Regions from separate parts of the Paenibacillus xanthanilyticus genome, predicted to be linked through region 1. Evidence: a T-box and tRNA genes for the amino acid it is inferred to sense, from the RefSeq annotation. Region 1 holds a T-box; the other holds one or more tRNA genes.
What was found. A T-box is a leader RNA that pairs with one kind of tRNA and senses whether it is charged. The one in region 1 lies ahead of leuS (leucine--tRNA ligase), so its partner is inferred to be a tRNA-Leu.

Region 2: it encodes a tRNA-Leu, which carries the amino acid that the T-box ahead of leuS (leucine--tRNA ligase) is inferred to sense. The anticodon was not compared.

The regions. Positions count from the first base shown of each region.
Region 1 covers NZ_JBHUHA010000001.1:2,295,370-2,305,942, reverse strand. The annotation lists gene yqeK (bis(5'-nucleosyl)-tetraphosphatase (symmetrical) YqeK) at 1-320, shown strand, start outside; gene rsfS (ribosome silencing factor) at 317-664, shown strand; gene ACFSKT_RS09845 (CvfB family protein) at 661-1,563, shown strand; gene ACFSKT_RS09840 (class I SAM-dependent DNA methyltransferase) at 1,703-2,476, shown strand; T-box leader at 2,585-2,831, shown strand; gene leuS (leucine--tRNA ligase) at 2,882-5,323, shown strand; gene comER (late competence protein ComER) at 5,376-6,260, opposite strand; gene ACFSKT_RS09825 (ComEA family DNA-binding protein) at 6,492-7,157, shown strand; gene ACFSKT_RS09820 (deoxycytidylate deaminase) at 7,291-7,821, shown strand; gene ACFSKT_RS09815 (ComEC/Rec2 family competence protein) at 7,943-10,573, shown strand, end outside.
Region 2 covers NZ_JBHUHA010000002.1:1,011,452-1,022,024, forward strand. The annotation lists gene ACFSKT_RS21515 (transglutaminase domain-containing protein) at 1-517, opposite strand, end outside; gene ACFSKT_RS21520 (3-oxoacyl-[acyl-carrier-protein] synthase III C-terminal domain-containing protein) at 740-2,614, shown strand; gene ACFSKT_RS21525 (DUF6999 family protein) at 2,611-3,492, shown strand; gene ACFSKT_RS21530 (amidohydrolase family protein) at 3,611-4,444, opposite strand; gene ACFSKT_RS21535 (helix-turn-helix domain-containing protein) at 4,604-5,473, shown strand; tRNA gene ACFSKT_RS21540 (tRNA-Gly) at 5,687-5,761, opposite strand; tRNA gene ACFSKT_RS21545 (tRNA-Leu) at 5,765-5,851, opposite strand; tRNA gene ACFSKT_RS21550 (tRNA-Thr) at 5,862-5,937, opposite strand; tRNA gene ACFSKT_RS21555 (tRNA-Asp) at 5,953-6,029, opposite strand; tRNA gene ACFSKT_RS21560 (tRNA-Met) at 6,041-6,117, opposite strand; tRNA gene ACFSKT_RS21565 (tRNA-Glu) at 6,127-6,201, opposite strand; gene ACFSKT_RS21570 (MFS transporter) at 6,349-7,512, opposite strand; tRNA gene ACFSKT_RS21575 (tRNA-Pro) at 7,618-7,694, opposite strand; tRNA gene ACFSKT_RS21580 (tRNA-Arg) at 7,703-7,779, opposite strand; tRNA gene ACFSKT_RS21585 (tRNA-Gly) at 7,787-7,861, opposite strand; tRNA gene ACFSKT_RS21590 (tRNA-Leu) at 7,866-7,952, opposite strand; tRNA gene ACFSKT_RS21595 (tRNA-Leu) at 7,962-8,047, opposite strand; tRNA gene ACFSKT_RS21600 (tRNA-Lys) at 8,063-8,135, opposite strand; tRNA gene ACFSKT_RS21605 (tRNA-Gln) at 8,142-8,216, opposite strand; tRNA gene ACFSKT_RS21610 (tRNA-Glu) at 8,236-8,310, opposite strand; tRNA gene ACFSKT_RS21615 (tRNA-Ser) at 8,326-8,413, opposite strand; tRNA gene ACFSKT_RS21620 (tRNA-Asn) at 8,420-8,495, opposite strand; rRNA gene ACFSKT_RS21625 (23S ribosomal RNA) at 8,661-10,573, opposite strand, start outside.

The sequences.
Region 1 (10,573 bases):
TCGGCGCGTTCGTCGCGGAGCGGGATTACGGCATCGCCGACATCGAGGTGCTCGATGCGATCCGCTATCATACGTCCGGGCGCGAGCGGATGACGCTGTTGGATAAGATCGTCTGTTTGGCCGATTATATGGAACCCGGCCGGGATTTCCCCGGCGTGCATAAAATTCGCGAATTAGCCGAGCATAGTGTTGAGAAAGCGCTGATTGCCGGATTCGATTCGACGATTTCGTATTTGCTGGCCCAAGGGAAGCGGATTTTCCCGCTGACGGTGGCCGCGCGCAATGATTTGATCTTACAATTACAGGAGGCTGAGCTATGACAGTAAACGCGGATGAATTGATGCGAATCGTCGTCGCGGCGGCGGAAGACAAGAAAGCGCACCAAATCGTGGCGCTGGATTTGAAAGGCATTTCGCTGGTGGCGGACTATTTCGTCATCTGCCACGGTAATTCGGACACGCAGGTTCAGGCGATCACGACCGAGATTCGCAAGCGGGCGCAAGAGAAAGGCGTGCAATTGCGAGGCATTGAAGGCGCGGACGCAGGGCGCTGGGTGCTGGTCGACGTCGGCGACGTCGTCGTGCACGTGTTCCATCGCGACGAGCGCGAATATTACAACATCGAACGGCTCTGGTCTGACGCGAAGGTTGTGGAATTCGCATGACGTTCGTCGCGGGAGAGTTCGCGAAATTAAGGGTGGCACGCGAAGTGTCGCCCTTCGGCTATTTTTTGACAGATGGGACAAGCGAAGTGCTGCTGCACTACACGGAGCTGGTCGGCAAAAAGCCGAAGCCGGATGCGGAGCTCGAGGTATTCCTGTTCTATGACACGGAGGACCGCATTGCGGCCACGATGCGCAAGCCGCTCATCACACTCGGCGAGATCGCGCGGCTCGTGGTTGCGGACACGCACCCGCGCATCGGCGCGTTCCTGGAGATCGGCCTTGGCCGGCAGCTGCTGCTGCCGCTCTCCGAGCAGCCGGAGCTGAAGACGCTTCGTCCACAGCCGGGCGACGAGGTATTCGTGAAGCTGACGCATGACAAAATCGGACGACTTGTCGCGAATGTCGCGACGGAGGAAGATTTGTCCGCCCTCACGTTCCGCGCGCCGGAATCGTGGAAGAACAACTGGGTGGAAGGCTGGGTGACGAAGACGCTGAAGATCGGTTCGTTCGTGCTGATCGACGGGGGCGTGCTCGGCTTCGGCGCCTATGGGTTCATTCCCGCCGAAGACCGCACCCAACCGCTGCGCATGGGCGAGCGCGTTCGCGCCCGCGTGACGTTCGTCCGCGAGGACGGCCGCGTGAACCTGTCGATGTCGCAGCGCAAGGAAGTCGGCCGCGTGGAAGACGCTGACCGGATTCTGGATTTTCTGAAGTCGCGTCCGGCAGGGTCGATGCCGTATTCGGACGAGACGCCGGCCGACGTCATCAAGCAGAAGTTCGGCATTAGCAAGTCGGCGTTCAAGCGCGCGATCGGCAAGCTGATGCGCGAAGGGATCGTCACGCAGGAAGGCAACTGGACGAAGCTCAACGCCGAAGCCCCACAGCAAGCGGAGAATTAACAGGTATCCGACATGGAGCCGGGAAGTCCGAGAGGGCTTGCCGGCTTTTTTGCGCGATGAACCAAGGAAGAGGCTGTATGCAATTCCGTCCTTCGCAGTGCTATAATGGAGCGATCAAGATGAAGTAGGAGAGAACATGATGCAGGCTTATGGGCAATTTGCGTTCGTTTACGACCGGTTAATGGAAGACATGCCGTATCCCGACTGGATCCGGTTCGCGAGCGAGGCTTGGAGCAAGCTGGGCGAGCCGAAAGTCGTGGCGGACTTAGGCTGCGGGACGGGCAGCATCGCGATCCCGCTGGCGCAGGCTGGCAAGCAGGTGTATGCAATCGACCTGGCCGCGGATATGCTGACGGTCGGCCGGGCCAAGTGGGAGTCGCTGCCTCAGCGTGCGCTGCCCGCAGACGCCGGCTCCATCCAATGGCTGCAGCAGGACATGCGCGAATGGGAGGTGCCGGAGCCGGTTGACGCCGCGATATCCTTTTGCGACTGCGTGAATTATTTGACGGAGCCGGCGGACGTGGAGGCTGCGTTCCGGGCGACGTGGGCGGCGCTCAAGCCGGGCGGCACTTTTCTGTTTGACGTGCACGCGCCGAGCCAGCTCGAGCGCTACGCCGAGGAGCAGCCGTTCACGTTGGACGAGCGGGACGTGGCGTACATTTGGACAAGCAGCTATGACGAGGATCGGTTGGAGATCGAGCATCAGCTGACCATTTTCGCGCGGGACGCAGAGGCGGAGGATGCCAAATACGTCCGCATCGAGGAGACGCATGTCCAGCGCGCGTACGACCGGCATTGGCTGCAGGACGCGCTGTACGAGGCGGGATTCAGCAAGGTCGACTGTTACGCGGACTTCGCATTTGAAGCGCCTAATCCGGGGAGCGAGCGGCTGTTCTTCGTGTGCGTGAAATAAGCATGGCATCGCGTTGCGGGGCGATTGCGACCTCGATCGACCTCGAAAGTCATCGTAACTTGACAGGCAAGCCGTTGCTTCTTTATAATCGAACTAACCATTTTTATGTAATGGGCGTCGATAAGGAGCAGTAGCTTCGTACACGGCTGGTTCAGAGAGACGGCGGGTGGTGGAAGCCGTACCAGCAGAGGAGCGAACTCGCCTTGGAGCCGCATGCGCATTCAGCCGTTCGTTCGCGGCGACTGACGAAGCATGCCGTATCATCTGCGTTAAAGATGTCGAGTGAGCGGGACGCCTTCGGGCCGAACCGCTAACTAGGGTGGTACCACGGGAATTTCAACCTCTCGTCCCTAGCGTTATACGCTTGGGCGGGAGGTTTTTTATGTTGATCAGGAGGGACTAGTCATGGCACAAGAACGCCAAGAGCCGCAAGGCTACAATCCCCAGTCTATCGAGCCAAAATGGCAGAAGTTCTGGGATGAGAACAAAACATTCGCAACGACCGAGGACGCGGGCAAACCGAAATTTTACGCCCTCGATATGTTCCCTTATCCGTCCGGCGCGGGCCTTCACGTCGGGCATCCGGAAGGCTACACGGCGACCGATATCGTCTCCCGCTATAAGCGGATGCGCGGCTACAACGTCCTGCATCCGATGGGCTGGGACGCGTTCGGTCTTCCGGCCGAGCAGCACGCCCTTGATACGGGCGAACATCCGCGCGATATTACGGTAAAGAACATCAACAACTTCCGCCGCCAGATCAAATCGCTCGGCTTCTCGTACGACTGGGACCGCGAGTTCAGCACGACCGACCCGGACTATTACAAGTGGACGCAGTGGATTTTCATCCAGCTGTACAAGAAAGGTCTCGCCTACGTGGCCGAAGTTCCGGTCAACTGGTGTCCGGCGCTCGGGACGGTGCTCGCGAACGAAGAGGTCATCAACGGCCTTAGCGAGCGCGGCAACCATCCGGTTATCCGCAAGCCGATGCGCCAGTGGGTGCTGAAGATTACCGAATATGCCGACCGCCTGCTGGACGATCTGGAAGAGCTGGACTGGTCGGAGAGCATCAAGGATATGCAGCGCAACTGGATCGGCAAATCCAAAGGGGCGGAAGTCACGTTCGCCATCGACGGACAAGAGGATGCGCTCGTCGTGTTCACGACGCGTCCGGATACGCTGTTCGGAGCCACGTACTGCGTGCTCGCGCCGGAGCATGAGCTCGTCGCGAAGATTACGACGGCCGAACAGTCGGATGCGGTGAAGGCGTACCAGGAGAAGGCATCGCACAAGAGCGATCTGGAGCGGACCGATCTGGCGAAAGAGAAGTCGGGCGTGTTCACAGGCGCGTACGCGGTTAACCCGGTTAGCGGCGCGAAGGTGCCGATCTGGATCGCGGATTACGTCTTGGCCGGCTACGGCACGGGCGCGATCATGGCGGTTCCGGGCCACGACCAGCGCGACTGGGAGTTCGCGAAGCAGTTCGACCTGCCGATCGTGGAGGTTGTCCAAGGCGGAGATGTCGAGAATGAAGCCTATGCAGGCGACGGTCCGCACGTCAACTCGGACTTCCTGGACGGCTTGAACAACGAAGCAGCCATCGCGGCGATGATCGAGAAGCTGGAAGCCTCCGGCAGCGGCAAAGGCAAAGTCACTTACCGCCTTCGCGACTGGCTGTTCAGCCGCCAGCGCTATTGGGGCGAGCCGATTCCGATCCTGCACCTGGAAGACGGCACGATGAAGCCGGTTCCGGAAGACCAGCTGCCGCTGCTGCTGCCGGACGTGGATCAAATCAAACCTTCGGGCACAGGCGAATCGCCGCTGGCGAACGTGACGGAGTGGGTCGAGACGGTCGATCCGGAGACGGGCATGAAGGCTCGCCGCGAGACGAACACGATGCCGCAGTGGGCCGGCAGCTGCTGGTACTACCTGCGCTTCATCGATCCGCACAACGACAAAGAAATTTGCTCGCCGGAGAAGCAGAAGGAATGGCTGCCGGTCGACTTGTACATCGGCGGCGCCGAGCATGCCGTGCTTCATCTGCTGTACGCGCGTTTCTGGCATAAGGTGCTGTACGATCTCGGCGTGGTCGCGACGAAGGAGCCGTTCCACAAGCTCGTCAACCAAGGCATGATCCTCGGCACGAACAACGAGAAAATGTCCAAATCGCGCGGCAACGTCATCAACCCGGACGATATCGTCGGCGAGTTCGGCGCGGATACGCTCCGGATGTACGAAATGTTCATGGGTCCGCTGGAGGCGACGAAGCCTTGGAACACGAACGGGGTCGAAGGGATGTACCGCTTCCTGGCCCGCGTATGGCGTCTGTTTATTAACGAGGACGGATCGGTTAGCGCGAAAATCGGCGCGGGCGAGACGACGGACGCGTTCAAGCGTGTATGGCACCGCACCGTGAAGAAAATTACCGACGATTACGAGCACCTGCGCTTCAATACGGCGATCAGCCAGCTCATGATTTTCGTCAATGAAGCGTATAAGACGGACGTCCTTCCTCGGGAAGCGATGGAGCATTTCGTCCAGCTGCTCTCGCCGCTCGCACCGCATATCGCGGAGGAGCTGTGGCAGAAGCTCGGCGGAGAAGGCTCGATCACGTACGTCGCTTGGCCGACGTATGAAGAGGCTTGGACGATCGACGCCGAAGTCGAGATCGTCGTCCAGGTGAACGGTAAAATCATGGACCGCATCTCGATCGCGGCCGACACGAACGAAGCGGACATGGAGCAGCTCGCCAAGCAGTCCGATAAGGTCGCGGAGGCGATCGCGGGCAAGACGATCCGCAAAGTGATCGCGGTCAAAGGCAAGCTCGTCAATATCGTCGCGAACTAACGCGGCGGTCGAAGGATAAAGAGGTGAATGGCAGCTTAACGCAAAGCATGCGTTAGGTGCCGTTCACCTCTTTGCCGTATAAAAGGTCGTGCACGACGACGAGATCCTCCTCGTATTTGGCATGCGTCGTACGGACGACCCCGTTGAACACGCCTTCGAGCTCCTTGTGCAGCAATGCTAGCGCCTTGGCCGTAATGCCGCCCGGCACGGCGACGCGCTGCTGCAGCTGCTCCGGCGTCATCTCGCCTTCGGTCAGCAGCTTGCCCGTGCCATGCAGCATGGCGCTAGCGATCGCCGTCGCCTGCGCGCGGTCGATGCCGGTCTCTTCGACGGCGGCGTCGATAAATTTCTGCAGCACCAACGCGATGAACGCCGGGCCGCAGCTGGACAGGTCGGAGACGATGCGGGTATGGCATTCCTCGATCTCGAGCGGGTCGCTAATGTAGGTCAGCAGATCGAGCAGCCGTTTGCGGTCGGTAGGCTCAACCCGGGTGCCGAACATACATAACGTCGCGCCCTGGTGCACATAGTTGGTGATGCTGGGGATGACCTTGGCGATTTTGCAGGGGAGGCAATCCTCCAGCTGCTTAATCAGGACGGGGCTGGTGATCGAGACGAGCAGCTGATGAGGCTGGAGGCCGTGGCGCAGCTCGTCGATGACCTTCTTATATTCGTGCGGCTTGACGCACAGAAAAATAATGTCGCGCCCCGAAGCCGCTTCGGCGTTCGAGGGCACGGCGTTCAGCCCGGGATGCCGGACGGCTAGCGATACAGCTTTGGCGAACGTCCGGTTGCTGACCGTAATCTGGGAGGGGTCCAACGCGCCGGTCGCAACGAAAGCGTCGATGAGCAGGCTGCCCATGCTCCCGACTCCGATAAATCCGATGTTCATGGTAATCGACCTCCTAAAGCGTTTCGCGTAAGCGAAACGCAGCATCGAAAGCATAAGCTCAGTTTCGCGTAAGCGAAACGCAGCATCGAAAGCATAAGCTCAGTTTCGCGTAAGCGAAACGCAGCATCGAAAGCATAAGCTAAGGGGTTTCACGAACGTGAAACGCAGCATTTTTCCAAAATCCCATGGGCGGCTCTTACTACCGTATGCGGAGCGGCCCGGCCAACATGTCGCCGATTTACAATTAGAACCATTTATCGCAAAGGAGAGACAGAGATGAAGACGCCTCGATTGGCGAAACAGGGCAAGGCGAATCTGTTCACCATCGTCCTGATGCTTATCGGCGCAGGGCTGATGATCGGCGCCTGGGGCGAGACGAAAGCACAGCCGCCCGCTGGGTGGACGGATGTAAGCGAAGAGGTCGGGGCCGCGCTGGATGAGCTGGAATCGAACGCGGACCGGCAGAACGGTCAAGACGTCGGCAAGGAGAGCGGCGGCAGAATGGCTTCTACAGACAAAGGGACGAATAGCGGGCCAACGGATGCGGCCGGTGAAGCGGTCATGAAACAAGCGTCCGCTGGCGGTCCGAGTTCAGCCGCAGACGCGACTGGGCATGCCTTACAAGGAGCCGCAGACGGCGCGCGGCGCACGGAAGAGCACGCGAGTCAGGCGCAGGATCCAGCCGCTGCGGATGCGTCCGGAACCGCAGCTGGCCCATCTACCGCATCGGGGGCGTCGCAGGAAGGCAAAATCGACATCAACCGAGCCGCGGCGAACGAGCTGGACGCGCTGCCGGGCATCGGAGCTGCCAAAGCGCAGGCGATCGTGGCCGAGCGGGAAGCGGGAGGCCCCTTCGGGTCGGCCGACGATTTGCTTCGTGTGAAGGGCATCGGGCCGAAATTATTGGCCAAGCTGAAACCGCACGTTGTCGCTTTACCGTAATTATGCGACAATAGAAGGCAACATTACCGGCGGATGCGGATTTCGGGATAGGGAAGCCGCATCGCGAGTCCGACGTACACGAGTCGAGGGTACGTCAGGCGGCTCAGTCTGCGGAGAGAAGGAGAAAGACAAGATGGAAACGTTCGTCCAAGACCCGGCGCGCAAGGATTGGGATACTTACTTTATGGACATCGCCTACATGGTATCGACCCGTTCGCGCTGTCCGCGCAGGCATGTCGGCGCACTGCTCGTACAAGGGAAGAAGCTCCTCGGGACCGCCTACAACGGCGCGCCCATGGGCGTGGCCGATTGCTCGGAGGCAGGCTGCATGATCGTGGAAGAATATGAGCTGATGGTGGTCGAAGGCGCCGAGAAGGTAACCAAAAAGCAGCGCTGCATCCGCACCATTCACGCGGAGCAGAACCTGCTGCTGTTCACCGACCGGATCGACCGCGAAGGCTCGACCGTGTACGTGACGGACCAGCCGTGCTGGACATGCGCCAACATGCTGGCGAACAGCGGGGTGAAGGAAATCGTCTATCATCGGGCTTATCCGAAAGATAGCGAGAAGGTGCTGAGCCTGATGGAACAGAAGGGCATCGCTTTCCGCAGGCTCGCTGCTTACGAGCCGCCCTCCCAGAGCGGCGTGAGCGTCATTTCATAAGAGGAATTGAAGAGGAAGAACCTCTGAATGTTCGCCGATCAGGCGTATTCAGGGGTTCTTTTTTGCATAGGAAGACGGCGCAGCCGTTTCACCTTGTCTCGTCAGGAAAGGAGGCCGGCGAATGAACCGTCCTATTGTTTGGTTTACGATATGCTGGATCGTGGGCAGCGCGGCGGCCGCCGAGCTATCCATGACCGGCTTTGCCATGACCGGAATCGGGATGACGGTTCTGCTGTCCGCCTTGTTCGGCTTTAACCGCCGGGAACTATCGGTGATGCTCCTCTGCGCGTTAGCTTTCGCGGCAGCCGGCGCCCACCGGATGTGGGCAGATGCCGGTAATGTTTCGGCCATGCATTTGACGCAATCGACCCCGGAATTCGCCGCCGAAGCATATGGCATGCTCGTCTCGGCCGTCGAGATCGATGGCGACCGCGTCCGATTCACCTTGCGGACCGAGGAGATCGTGCTACGAAACGAGAAGCAGACGCGGAGCCTGGGAGGGGAACGACTGCTCGTCCAAGTGAAGCTGGCGCAAGAATCGGAATTGCGAACGGCGGGAGCTTGGAAGCGGGGCCAGCGCATGCGGATTAGCGGCATCGTAAGCAAGCCTGCTAGTGCGACGAATTTCGGCGGCTTCGATTATGCCGCTTACTTGAAGCGTCAGCGCATTCATTGGATAACGTCCGTACAGGGTGCATCCTCCGTCATCGTTAGCGACGCGAAACTAGACACGACGGCAGCTTGGCTGGGGATCGTCGACGGCATGAGATCGGCGATGGCGGCCAAAATGAACGAGCTATATCCGGGCGAGCAGGGCGGGTATATGCAAGGGCTCGTGCTTGGCATCGGAGACGAGCTCGATCCGGATCGTTTCCGGCAGTTCAGCCAGCTCGGGCTGACGCATATTTTGGCCATATCCGGCCTTCATGTTGCGGTTTACCTCTATTTGCTGAGCATCGTCTTGCGGCTCATTCGTCTGACCAGGGAGCGCATGCAGACGACGCTTATCGCGATGGTGCCGCTCTATGTGCTGCTCTCCGGATGTTCGCCTTCGGTCGTGCGGGCAGGCTTAATGGCGATGCTGGGGCTTGCGGCCGCGCGCTTTGGCAAGCTGAAGGACGGGCTGCATTTGCTCGCCGCCGCAGCGCTGCTCATGCTCATTTGGGATCCTTATCTGCTTTATAACGTCGGGTTTCAGCTCTCATTTTTGGTGACGGCGGGGCTGATCGTCTTCGTGCCGCCGGCGCGGCGGCTCCTGCCGTCAGGGGGCAAATTCGGGTGGCTGTACGATGCCGTGACGGTGACGGTCGTAGCGCAGGCGGCCTCCTTCCCGTTGAGCATCTATTACTTCAATCAGTTCAATTGGCTGTCGCTGCCGGCGAATCTGGTGCTCGTGCCGTTCATCAGCTTTATCGTCATGCCGATCGGCGGCGCTTCGCTTCTGCTGGCTTCGCTCTGGCAGCCGGCCGGGATGCTGCTCGCGGCGGCGGCAAGGGCGGCCAACGCGGCGACGTTCGCGGGCATCGACCAACTCGGCGAGTGGACGTTTGGCAGGACAATTTGGGCAACGCCGCCGATTTGGTGGGTCGGACTCTACTATTTGGCGTTGTATGCGATGCTTCAAGGAGCATGCCGATTGCAGACGCATGACGAAGACGTTAGACACGCAGGGGTAGATGATCTCGATGCCGAAGGTTACGGACATTGGCGTGCTTCACAAGGGGGATCGAACAGAATGTCCCCGATCTCCATTTCCCATCCGGCGCAAGGAATCGATACGATCCCGCTCACGCCCGATAGGGAATCTCTCCAATCTATCCAGGACATCGGTGGGTCTGCATCGAGAGGCAGCCGCAGCGTTCGATGGCCAACCTATGCCGGCGCAGTCGTATTCGGCTTGCTGCTGTGGTGGGCGTACAATCCGCATTGGAACGACAGATCCGCCGCGGTGAGCTTCCTAGATGTCGGGCAAGGCGATGCGGTACTGATCCGCACGGCTTCGGGCAAACACGTGCTGGTCGACGGCGGCGGAACCGTTCGTTTCAGTCGGGAAAGCGAAAGCTGGAGGGAGCGGCGCGATCCGTATGAGGTCGGGCGCAAAACCGTCGTGCCGCTGCTCTATAAGCGAGGCGTTCACGAGCTGGATTTGCTGGTCATCTCCCATCTGGACAGCGACCATATCGGCGGACTGAAGGCCGTCGCCGACAGCTTGCCCATCAAGGGCGTACTGTGGAACGGCACGCTGAAGGAATCGGACGATGCGACGTCGCTCATGCAGGAACTGGAGCGTCTCGACATACCGTTATATCGGGCGACCTTGAATAGCGAGCTGCAGCTGGATTCGGCATCGTCGATCCGAATCGTCGGCGGCACGGTGGAAGGAACGGCGCGTCTCGACAAGGCGGAGGACGGAATTCCGATGGTCGAAGAACAGAACGGCCATAGCGTCGCGATGGTCGTTCGGCTGCACGGCCGCTCCTTTCTGCTGGCCGGCGATGCCGACGCCGACCAGGAGGAGCGCATCATTGCCGAGCTCGAGAAGGGTAATGCTTCAAGCGCGGCCGATTCGGATGCGGCAGCCGGCATCGATGTCATGAAAGCCTCGCATCATGGTTCCAAGACCTCGACCGCGCCCGAATGGCTTGCGTATTGGAGACCCGGCACCGCTGTTATTTCGGCAGGACGCAACAATACGTACGGTCATCCGCATCCGAGCGTTCTGCAGCGGTTAAGCGAGGCGGACATTCCCGTG
Region 2 (10,573 bases), on a different contig from region 1:
TGCCTTGCGTCAGCGCCTCGTAGGCGGTGTACCTGGCCAGGTTCTCGTCATAGGCCAATCGCAGCACGATCCAGTCGTGAATCGCCTTCACCTTCTGCCGGTCGTTCATTTCGGGCGTCATAATGGCCGCCAGCGCCTGCCGAACTTGTTCGTCGACATATCGCGTCTGCTCCGCCGATTCCCGGTACCGCACGTTCATCGTCACCGTGGCGGTGCTTCCCCATGCCCGCACCGAATAGAAATAAGCATCGACCACGTACGCCGTATAATCATCCGCTTCGATCGCGCGCCGGGTCAGCTCCGCGATGTTCGCCGATAGCTCGGCGCGGTCGCCGGTATACGCTAGTTTAATGACGGGCTGCCGCTGTTCCACCTGCATCGCGATTTCCCGTTCGAGCGCAGACGGCGTCGAGGTGCTCCGCGCGAGCGCCTCCGCGTCTATGAAGCGCATTTCCGCGCCAAGCCCGAACGTTAACGCCGCCGCCGCTAGTCCTAGACGAACGATCAACCTGCTCATGATGACAGCCCCCTTAAGTAGCTTCTTGTCCCCATTATACCTTCCTTGTTTTGGAGAAGAAAGGCGAGTGCCTTGTGCGCGGTCCCCCTCGGGTTCGTCCTCTTTCTCAGGTACTAGAGAGAAATAGTACTATTCGCACAGGCGCGATTCTTAGATGATACGACTAAAGCAACAGCATCCATCCAGCTTCGCCCACCCCCGTTCAAATTAGGAGGCTTCAGCATGAATTCCGTCTACATAACCAGCATCGGCAAGTTCCTGCCCGGCCAGCCCGTCGGCAACGAAGAGATCGAGGATTACTTGGGCCGCATCGGCGGCAAGAGCTCCAAGTCCATGCGCCGCATCTTGGAACAAAACCGGATTCGCACCCGGCACTACGCGATCGACAAGCAGCAGCGCAGCCTCTATTCGAATGCCGAGATGGCGCAATACGCCATTGCCGACGCGCTGCGACGCCATCATGAACCGCTCGATTCGCGGATCGGGTTCCTTGCAGCCGGAACGACGCAGGGCGACCTCCTCGTACCGGGCTTTGCCAGCATGGTACATGCGCGTACCGGGCTTCCCGCGATGGACATCGCAACTCACCATGGCGTGTGCGGAAGCGGCATGCAGGCGATGAAGAACGCCTTCTTGCGCGTGGCGACGGGCGAGACCGAGGCCGCCGTATCGTGCGCCAGCGAGTTTCCGAGCCGTATTTTCAAACACACTCGCTTCGAGCAGCAAGCCGCCCTTATGGATCGTCCCATTCCGTTCGACACCGACTTTCTGCGCTTCATGCTCTCCGACGGCGCCGGCGCCGCGGTGCTCGAACGCCAGCCCGCTTCATGCGGCCTGTCGCTGCGGATCGAGTGGATCGACAACATGTCCTATGCCGACCGTTACGAGGCTTGCATGTACGCCGGCGTCTCTTCCGGCGCGGACGCTCCGGCCAGCTGGCTCGACTACCCGTCCATTCAGGAGGCAGCGGATCGCGGCGCCATCAATCTCAAGCAGGATATCCGGCTCGTGAACGAAATGCCCAAGGTCGGCGTGAGTCGCCTCTTCGAGCTCGTAACCGAAGGACGGATCGACCCGGCGCGAATCGATTGGATGGTCTGCCATTACTCCTCGCACTTCTTCCGGGAAGAAATCTTCCGCCTGCTCCGGCTCGGCGGACTGACCATTCCTGAAGAGCGCTGGTTCACCAACTTGTACACCAAAGGCAATACCGGCGCCGCGTCCATCTACATCATGCTCGAGGAACTGCTGAACGACGGCCATCTGAAGCCAGGCGAGCAGGTGCTCTGCATGGTGCCGGAGAGCGGACGGTTCCAGACGTCCTTCATGCTGCTGACCGTCGTCGGGTCCGCGGACGATCAATCGGCCGCGGCGATCAGTCTCGTGAAGGAACGGGAGCCGGAAGCGCCGCATCTGGACTACGATGCCGCCAGCGCGACGCAAGCCTATCTTGTCCGGGAGCTCGTCCAGGTATGGATCGACTTCGAGCAGAGGCTTGCCCGCGTGCCTGCTATTCGTCAGCTATACGACGGCAAATTCACGTTGGAGCTGTATAAGCTGCTCATGGAGAACATTCGGCAGCAGGTCATCGACGGCTCGCAGTGGATCGCCCGCGCCGCCTCCTACATCGCGATCGAGCATATCGACCTGCGTTCCTTGTTCATTGCGCATGCCCGGGACGAACATCGGGATTTTCAAATTCTCGAGCGCAACTACACGGCCGTCGGCGGCGAACTCTCCGCGATCCAGTCCGGCGAGAAGAACATCGGCAGCGAGGCGCTATCCGCTTACCTGTTCCAGCGGGCCAGCCGGGATAATCCGTTCGATCTGATCGGCGCCATGTGGATCATCGAGGGTCTTGGCTGCCGCATGGCCCGGTACTGGGGCGAAATGATTCAAGCGCAGCTGAACCTGACCGACGAGCAGGTGTCGTTCCTGATCTATCACGGCGACTCGGACGAGAAACATTTCGAACGGCTCGAAACCGCGATTGCCCACCCGATGCTGACAATGGACATGGCGGCGCGCATCGTCAAGACGGCCAAAACGACCGCACGCCTCTACGTGCTGCAATTAGAGGAGCTGGGGAACGCATGAGCCAACAACCGAACCATTTTGAGCGGATGACGCACGACAAGCGCGACCCGGATCCTTTTCTCGCCTTGTACATGGACCGCAGCATCCCGTTCAACGAGGAAGCCAAGGCCGCTTACCTCAAAGACTGCTCCGGCAAATCGCGCCAGTTTCTGCTCCCCGTCCTGCGTCCGTTCGCCCGGCTGCTCATCATCGTCCTGCAGCTGTACAAAATCGTCGTGCCCAAGGCACTGACCTCGTCGCGCCTTCTTCACCGCGTGCTGTATTGGGGCATGCGCACGTTCGTCAGCCCGGAAGCCAACTTCATGATTTTGCGCCACTTCTATCTCGGCTCCGAAGTGCTGCAATTCATCCGCGACAACATACCGGGCGTTGCGATCGAGCTGAATCCGCTCAAGCCGACGAATCTGGAACCGGTGAAGGACGATCTGTTCCTCATTCACGACCTGAACCTGTACAACTTCGTCATTAATCTGAACCGCGAGCTGAGCGAGAAGGGGCTGGAAATTACGAAGCAGAAGCGCTTGAACTTCGACGCGATTACGCACGGCCGTATTCCGATCGAGCCGATGCCGGGGCGCTGGACGAATTTCATGGACCTTACGACGGCGATCGAATGCTTCACGCCGGTCTACCAGCTGTTCCTGACCGATAACGATTTCTGGCGGGCGACGAACTCGCTCCAGCTCGACGAGACGATCGGCATCTACGCCTCCCGCATCGTCGGCAGCAATGAGCGGATGGCGCTCGTGAACAATAAGCATCCGATGGTGCCGCTGACCACCCTGCGCGCCGGCTTCCGGCTCGTGCTGCACGGGCTGGCGACCGAGCAGTTACACGCGACGCTAGTCGAGTTGAAACGCCAAGAGGCCTCTTCCTGACGGAAGAAGCCTACTTGACGTTTTCGGTTGATTAAATGAGCCGGAAGCGCCGCCTAAGGACTTCACATTACCCTACCCTACCCTACCTGGCTCGGCTTTTCGCTGCGATGGGCCCGCCTTACTTCAGCCGATAAAAAGCCGCCGCGTTCCCGCCAAACAGCTTCTCCCGTTCCTCGGACGTCCATGTCTCCGGCAAAGCACACTCCAGCGCATGCATGACGTCGGTATAGCTGCCCGCCAGCAAACAAACCGGCCAGTCGCTGCCGAACATGACGCGGTCCGGTCCGAATTGCTCCAGCACATGGCGAATGTAAGGCTCCAGCTGTTCCGGCTTCCAGCGCTCATGATCCGCTTCGGTCACCATCCCCGATAGCTTGCAGTATATATTCGGCATCGCGCCGATCGCCGCCATTTGGCTGCGCCACGGCTCCTGGATGCCTTCCGCGATGCGCGGTTTGGCCACATGATCGATCACCGCATGCAGCCGCGGCACCTGCTCCAGCGCTTCAATCAACGCGTCCAGCTGCGGGGTTTTGACCAATAGATCAATCGGCGTGCCTTTCCGCTCGAAGAAAGAAAGCGCCTCCAAATATCCGCGTTCGAGTATGACCGACGAATCCGCAAGATCCTGAAGCATGGTGCGGAACCCGACGAATTTCGGATGTCCGGCAAAACGTTCGTACGCGTGAACATAGGAGGGACTGAACATATCGACCCAACCGACTACGCCCGCGATCGATTCATCGCATTCCGCCAGCTCCAGCAAATATTCCGTCTCCGCCAGCGTCGCCGCTGCTTGCACGACGATCGTCTTGTCGATTCGATGCCGCTGCAATTCGGGCTGCAGGTCGGCGGGCAAATAATCCCGGCACAGCACCGGCATCTCCGGACCGATCCAGCCGTAGTCGCCCCGGCTTAATTTCCAGTAATGCTGATGGGCATCAATACGCATAAGTCCCCTCCTGCGTGGAATAGGATGGTTCATAACGGACGTTCTTTTCTATTGTATCAGCATATCTTCGCCAAGAAGTCGCTTCTCATTGCAGATTTGTACTCTTTCTTGCTATGTTAGGAGAAAGCGAGATTAATCGACTCAAAGGAGCCTCTGTACGTGAAACCATTACGCAAACCGATCAAGCCTGGAAGCCCGTTCATGTTCGATATCGCTTACCGAGAGACCAAATCGTCGCAAACCGAGCTGCCCGAGCATTTTCACGACTGGTACGAAATCGTCTTTATCTATGCCGGCAGCGGAACCTTCTTCATCGATCAGACGCTGTACGACGTGAGACCCGGCGATCTTTTCTTAATCCCCGGCGACACGATTCACCGCACGCTCCCGGACGCGGCCGATCCGGTCATCGCTACCGCCTTATATTTCAGCCCGCTCCTCATACCGCCCAACGTATACGGAGACGGGTTCTCGCTCCTAGACGCTTTCGAGCACAGCAAACAAGCCAAGCAGTACCAGCTGGATACGCGTACATACCGCGAGACGATCGAGCAGCATCTGGAACTCATCCACGAGGAGCTCAGCGAGAAGCGGCCGGGATGCCGGCAAGCAGTTCAATTAACGCTGCAGCAATTGCTGCTCGTGCTGGCGCGTCATACGACGCCTTCTACCGCCGGCGACGTCCCGCCCCCGCATATATGGCCTTGGATCGGCCAGGCGCTGCACTACATCGAGGAGCATCTCTTCGCGGAAATTCATCTGCCGCAGCTCGCGCGCGAAGCCGCCGTCAGTCCCTCGCACTTCAGCCGGGTATTCAAGCAGCTGACCGGCATGAACGTCACGGAGTACATTCTTACCAAACGCATCCTTAGCGCCAAAGAACTCCTTACCCGCACCGATGATAAAATCAGCGACATCGCCGCGCAATGCGGCTTCGAGAGCTTGCCCTATTTTCACAAAAAGTTCAAGGCCGTTACCGGATCCACGCCTTCGCGCTTTCGTCGGCTGACGTTAAATTTCCCTACTTAAATCAACCGACACTTGAAACGCACGAAGCCTTCCTTCCTCAAGAAGGAGGCTCTTCGTGCTGCTCCCGTATTATCCAAGACTGATCCCTCAGGAGAATACGCATGCTTTGTTTTCCCGGCCACCAACCCTGTTGTCGCTGCGCCACTATGATGTCGTTGCCTACATAAAAAAACAAAAAACGTTCAGCATCTCGCTGAACGTTCGTTTCGCATATGGAGCGGAAGACGGGAATCGAACCCGCGACCCTCGCCTTGGCAAGGCGATGCTCTACCGCTGAGCCACTTCCGCATATGGTGCGGTCAAGAGGACTTGAACCTCCACGTCATTGCTGACACTAGAACCTGAATCTAGCGCGTCTGCCAATTCCGCCATGACCGCATATGAAAACTGGTGCCGCCGAGAGGACTTGAACCCCCAACCTACTGATTACAAGTCAGTTGCTCTACCAATTGAGCTACAGCGGCAAATGATGAAAAAAATGGCGGAGCCGACGGGATTCGAACCCGCGGTCTCCTGCGTGACAGGCAGGCATGTTAGGCCTCTACACCACGGCTCCGCATGAAGAATTGGTTGCGGGGGCAGGATTTGAACCTGCGGCCTTCGGGTTATGAGCCCGACGAGCTACCGAGCTGCTCCACCCCGCGATAAATAAATGGTGACCCGTAGGGGATTCGAACCCCTGTTACCTCCGTGAAAGGGAGGTGTCTTAACCCCTTGACCAACGGGCCTTACTATTATGTTCGTTTCACACGAACGAATAGTAATATAACATACGTTTCAAGTACTTGGCAATACTTTTCGAGAAAAATATTAAGATTTTGCGGTATGACGTAAAAATTCGTCGTATTCCGCATCCTGATCGGCTCTCGCTCCGCTTAGATCTTCGCTTCGGTCTCCGAACCGGGCTTTTCTTCGATCGACCTCCGAACGGCCACGCTAAATAGAACACCGATGAATGCCAGCGCCGACATGAGAAGATACACCTTTTCTCCGCCAATGTGATCGAACAGCCAGCCGCCGGCAGTAGAGCCGACAACGCCCGAGATGCCGAAAAACAGCACGGCCAAGAGCGTCTGGCCCGTCGCCTTCCATTCTTCCGGAATGATGCGATATAAAAATTGTATCGCTGCGCCGTAGAAGAGGACGAACGATACACCCTGCATGATTTGCAGCCAGACGACCGCACCTGGTGTCGAAGCCAATCCGCTCAATAAGAAGCGGATCGCGTAACACCCCGCCGCAAACGTGATGACAGCCATTTCTCGACCTGGTTTGATCAACCTCCCGCTTATCGCGAAGAACAGCACCTCTACCGCGGTCATCACCGTCCAACTGTAGCCCACCTGTACCGTGCTCCCGCCAAGATACTCCACATACAAACCGATAAAAATATCGTTCATGCGGTGCGGGATCGAGATAATGAGGATCAGCGTAAAGAATAACAAGGTCTTTCTCGCCTTCAGAAAGGCCTTTAAATCGCCTTGGCGCGTCACTTTCGCACTAACAGGAGCATCTGGCAGCAGAAAGCCGAGAAGAAGCGCCAGCGCCCCGTAACCGACGAATAAATAAACATAGGACGATGTACCGCCTGCTTCGCCTGCGTACCCCACGATCATCGAAGCCGCCGCATAGCCGAGCGCGCCAAACATACGGATCGAACCGAAGGCAACGCCTTGTCGTTGAGCGACCTGCACGTTCAAACTTTCCATCAGCGGGTCCGTTGGCATAAAGAATACGTACATGAGCACAACGAGTCCGTACAGCGGAAGCAATTGCTGCGATTGAAACAAAACGGTTCCCACGATGACCGACAGCAAAAGGAGCAGCAGCAATACTTTCTTGACCGTTCGCAAGCGGTCGCTAAGCATCCCCCACATCGGTTGCGCGACCATCCCCACGAAACCGCCTAATCCAATGAGCAGGCCGATCTCCGTCTTGGATAACCCGATCGAAGACAAATACACAGGCAGAAAAGAAAGAAAAATCGCAAACAGCGAAAAATAGACGATATTATAGATGCGAAGGACATTAACCGTCATCCTTACCACGCTCCATTCCGTGAAACTTGCATACGTCCGAAATATCAAAAAACCGATCACCCAGAGGCGATCGGCGTAGATTATGTATTCCATGCTTTGAAAAGATGGTCGGGATGACACGATTCGAACATGCGACCCCCTGGTCCCAAACCAGGTGCTCTACCAAGCTGAGCTACATCCCGTTATAAAATGGCGCGCCCTAAGAGATTCGAACTCCTGACCTTTTGATTCGTAGTCAAACGCTCTATCCAGCTGAGCTAAGGGCGCGTATTTATGGAGCGGAAGACGGGAATCGAACCCGCGACCCTCGCCTTGGCAAGGCGATGCTCTACCGCTGAGCCACTTCCGCATAATGGTGCGGTCAAGAGGACTTGAACCTCCACGTCATTGCTGACACTAGAACCTGAATCTAGCGCGTCTGCCAATTCCGCCATGACCGCATATTGAGATGGTGCGGTTGATGGGACTCGAACCCATACGCCCGGTGGGCACTACCCCCTCAAGATAGCGTGTCTGCCAATTCCACCACAACCGCATATAAAGATAAAAGTGAGCCATGTAGGACTCGAACCTACGACACCCTGATTAAAAGTCAGGTGCTCTACCAACTGAGCTAATGGCTCGTAAAATGGCTGGGGATCAAGGATTCGAACCTTGGCATGACGGAGTCAAAGTCCGTTGCCTTACCGCTTGGCTAATCCCCAACACTTGAATATTCTAAGATGGTGACCCGTAGGGGATTCGAACCCCTGTTACCTCCGTGAAAGGGAGGTGTCTTAACCCCTTGACCAACGGGCCTTATTGAGAGAAGAACGGAGAAGGAGGGATTCGAACCCTCGCACCACTTACGCAGTCTAACCCCTTAGCAGAGGGTCCCCTTGAGCCACTTGGGTACTTCTCCATGGAATGGCTCCCCGAACAGGACTCGAACCTGTGACAACTCGATTAACAGTCGAGTGCTCTACCAACTGAGCTATCAGGGAATATTCAGGAGTGTTGCACCTTGAAAACTGGATACGAAACTCAACACTTTAGCTGTGTTTTTTTCGAAGATGTCGCTCCGAAGCAAGCAATGCTTCCGAAGTGAACATTCTCCGAATGTTCACAGAAGATGCTTCCGAAGATAGCATTCACTCCGTGATTGCTTTTAGGATAAGCCCTCGACCGATTAGTATTCGTCAGCTGCATGCATTGCTGCACTTCCACCTCGAACCTATCAACCTGGTCGTCTTCCAGGGGTCTTACTAATTGGGAAATCTCATCTTGAGGGGGGCTTCACGCTTAGATGCTTTCAGCGCTTATCCCGTCCGTACTTGGCTACCCAGCGGTGCTCCTGGCGGAACAACTGGTACACCAGCGGTACGTCCATCCCGGTCCTCTCGTACTAAGGACAGCTCCTCTCAAATTTCCTACGCCCACGACAGATAGGGACCGAACTGTCTCACGACGTTCTGAACCCAGCTCGCGTACCGCTTTAATGGGCGAACAGCCCAACCCTTGGGACCTACTTCAGCCCCAGGATGCGATGAGCCGACATCGAGGTGCCAAACCTCCCCGTCGATGTGGACTCTTGGGGGAGATAAGCCTGTTATCCCCAGGGTAGCTTTTATCCGTTGAGCGATGGCCCTTCCATTCGGTACCACCGGATCACTAAGCCCGACTTTCGTCCCTGCTCGACTTGTTGGTCTCGCAGTCAAGCTCCCTTATGCCTTTGCACGCTTCGAATGATTTCCAACCATTCTGAGGGAACCTTTGGGCGCCTCCGTTACATTTTAGGAGGCGACCGCCCCAGTCAAACTGCCCGCCTGACACGGTCCCCCCCACCCGATTCAGGGTGGCGGGTTAGAACTCCGATACGATCAGGGTGGTATCCCAACGGCGCCTCCACCCAAGCTGGCGCTCAGGCTTCAACGGCTCCCACCTATCCTGTACAGATCGTACCAAAGTCCAATATCAAGCTGCAGTAAAGCTCCATGGGGTCTTTCCGTCTTGTCGCGGGTAACCTGCATCTTCACAGGTATTAAAATTTCACCGGATCTCTCGTTGAGACAGCGCCCAAGTCGTTACGCCATTCGTGCGGGTCAGAATTTACCTGACAAGGAATTTCGCTACCTTAGGACCGTTATAGTTACGGCCGCCGTTTACTGGGGCTTCGGTTCATAGCTTCGGGTTGCCCCTAACCACTCCCCTTAACCTTCCAGCACCGGGCAGGCGTCAGCCCGTATACTTCGCCTTACGGCTTCGCACAGACCTGTGTTTTTGCTAAACAGTCGCTTGGGCCTTTTCACTGCGGCCCCCTAGGGCTATTCACCCTACCGAGGCACCCCTTCTCCCGAAGTTACGGGGTCATTTTGCCGAGTTCCTTAACGAGAGTTCTTCCGCGCGCCTTAGCATGCTCTGCTCGCCTACCTGTGTCGGTTTGCGGTACGGGCACCTTGACCTGGCTAGAAGCTTTTCTTGGCAGCGGGAACACATAACCTTCGGTACTGTAATTTTCCCTCCCCATCACAGCCCAGCCTTACGATGCGCGGATTTGCCTACACATCAGCCTCACTGCTTGGACGAGCTATTCCATCAGCTCGCGTTACTATCCTTCTGCGTCACTCCATTGCTCATAACGGCTACGGTGGTACAGGAATATCAACCTGTTGTCCTTCGACTACGCCTTTCGGCCTCGCCTTAGGTCCCGACTTACCCTGAGCGGACGAGCCTTCCTCAGGAACCCTTAGGCTTTCGGCGGACAAGATTCTCACTTGTCTTTTCGTTACTCATACCGGCATTCTCACTTGTATGCTGTCCACCAGTCCTTACGGTCTGACTTCAACCTACATACAACGCTCCCCTACCACTGCAACAAAGTTGCAATCCATAGCTTCGGTGGTGTGTTTAGCCCCGTTACATTTTCGGCGCAGAGTCACTCGACCAGTGAGCTATTACGCACTCTTTAAATGGTGGCTGCTTCTAAGCCAACATCCTGGTTGTCTTTGCAACTCCACATCCTTTCCCACTTAACACACACTTGGGGACCTTAGCTGATGGTCTGGGCTGTTTCCCTCTTGAC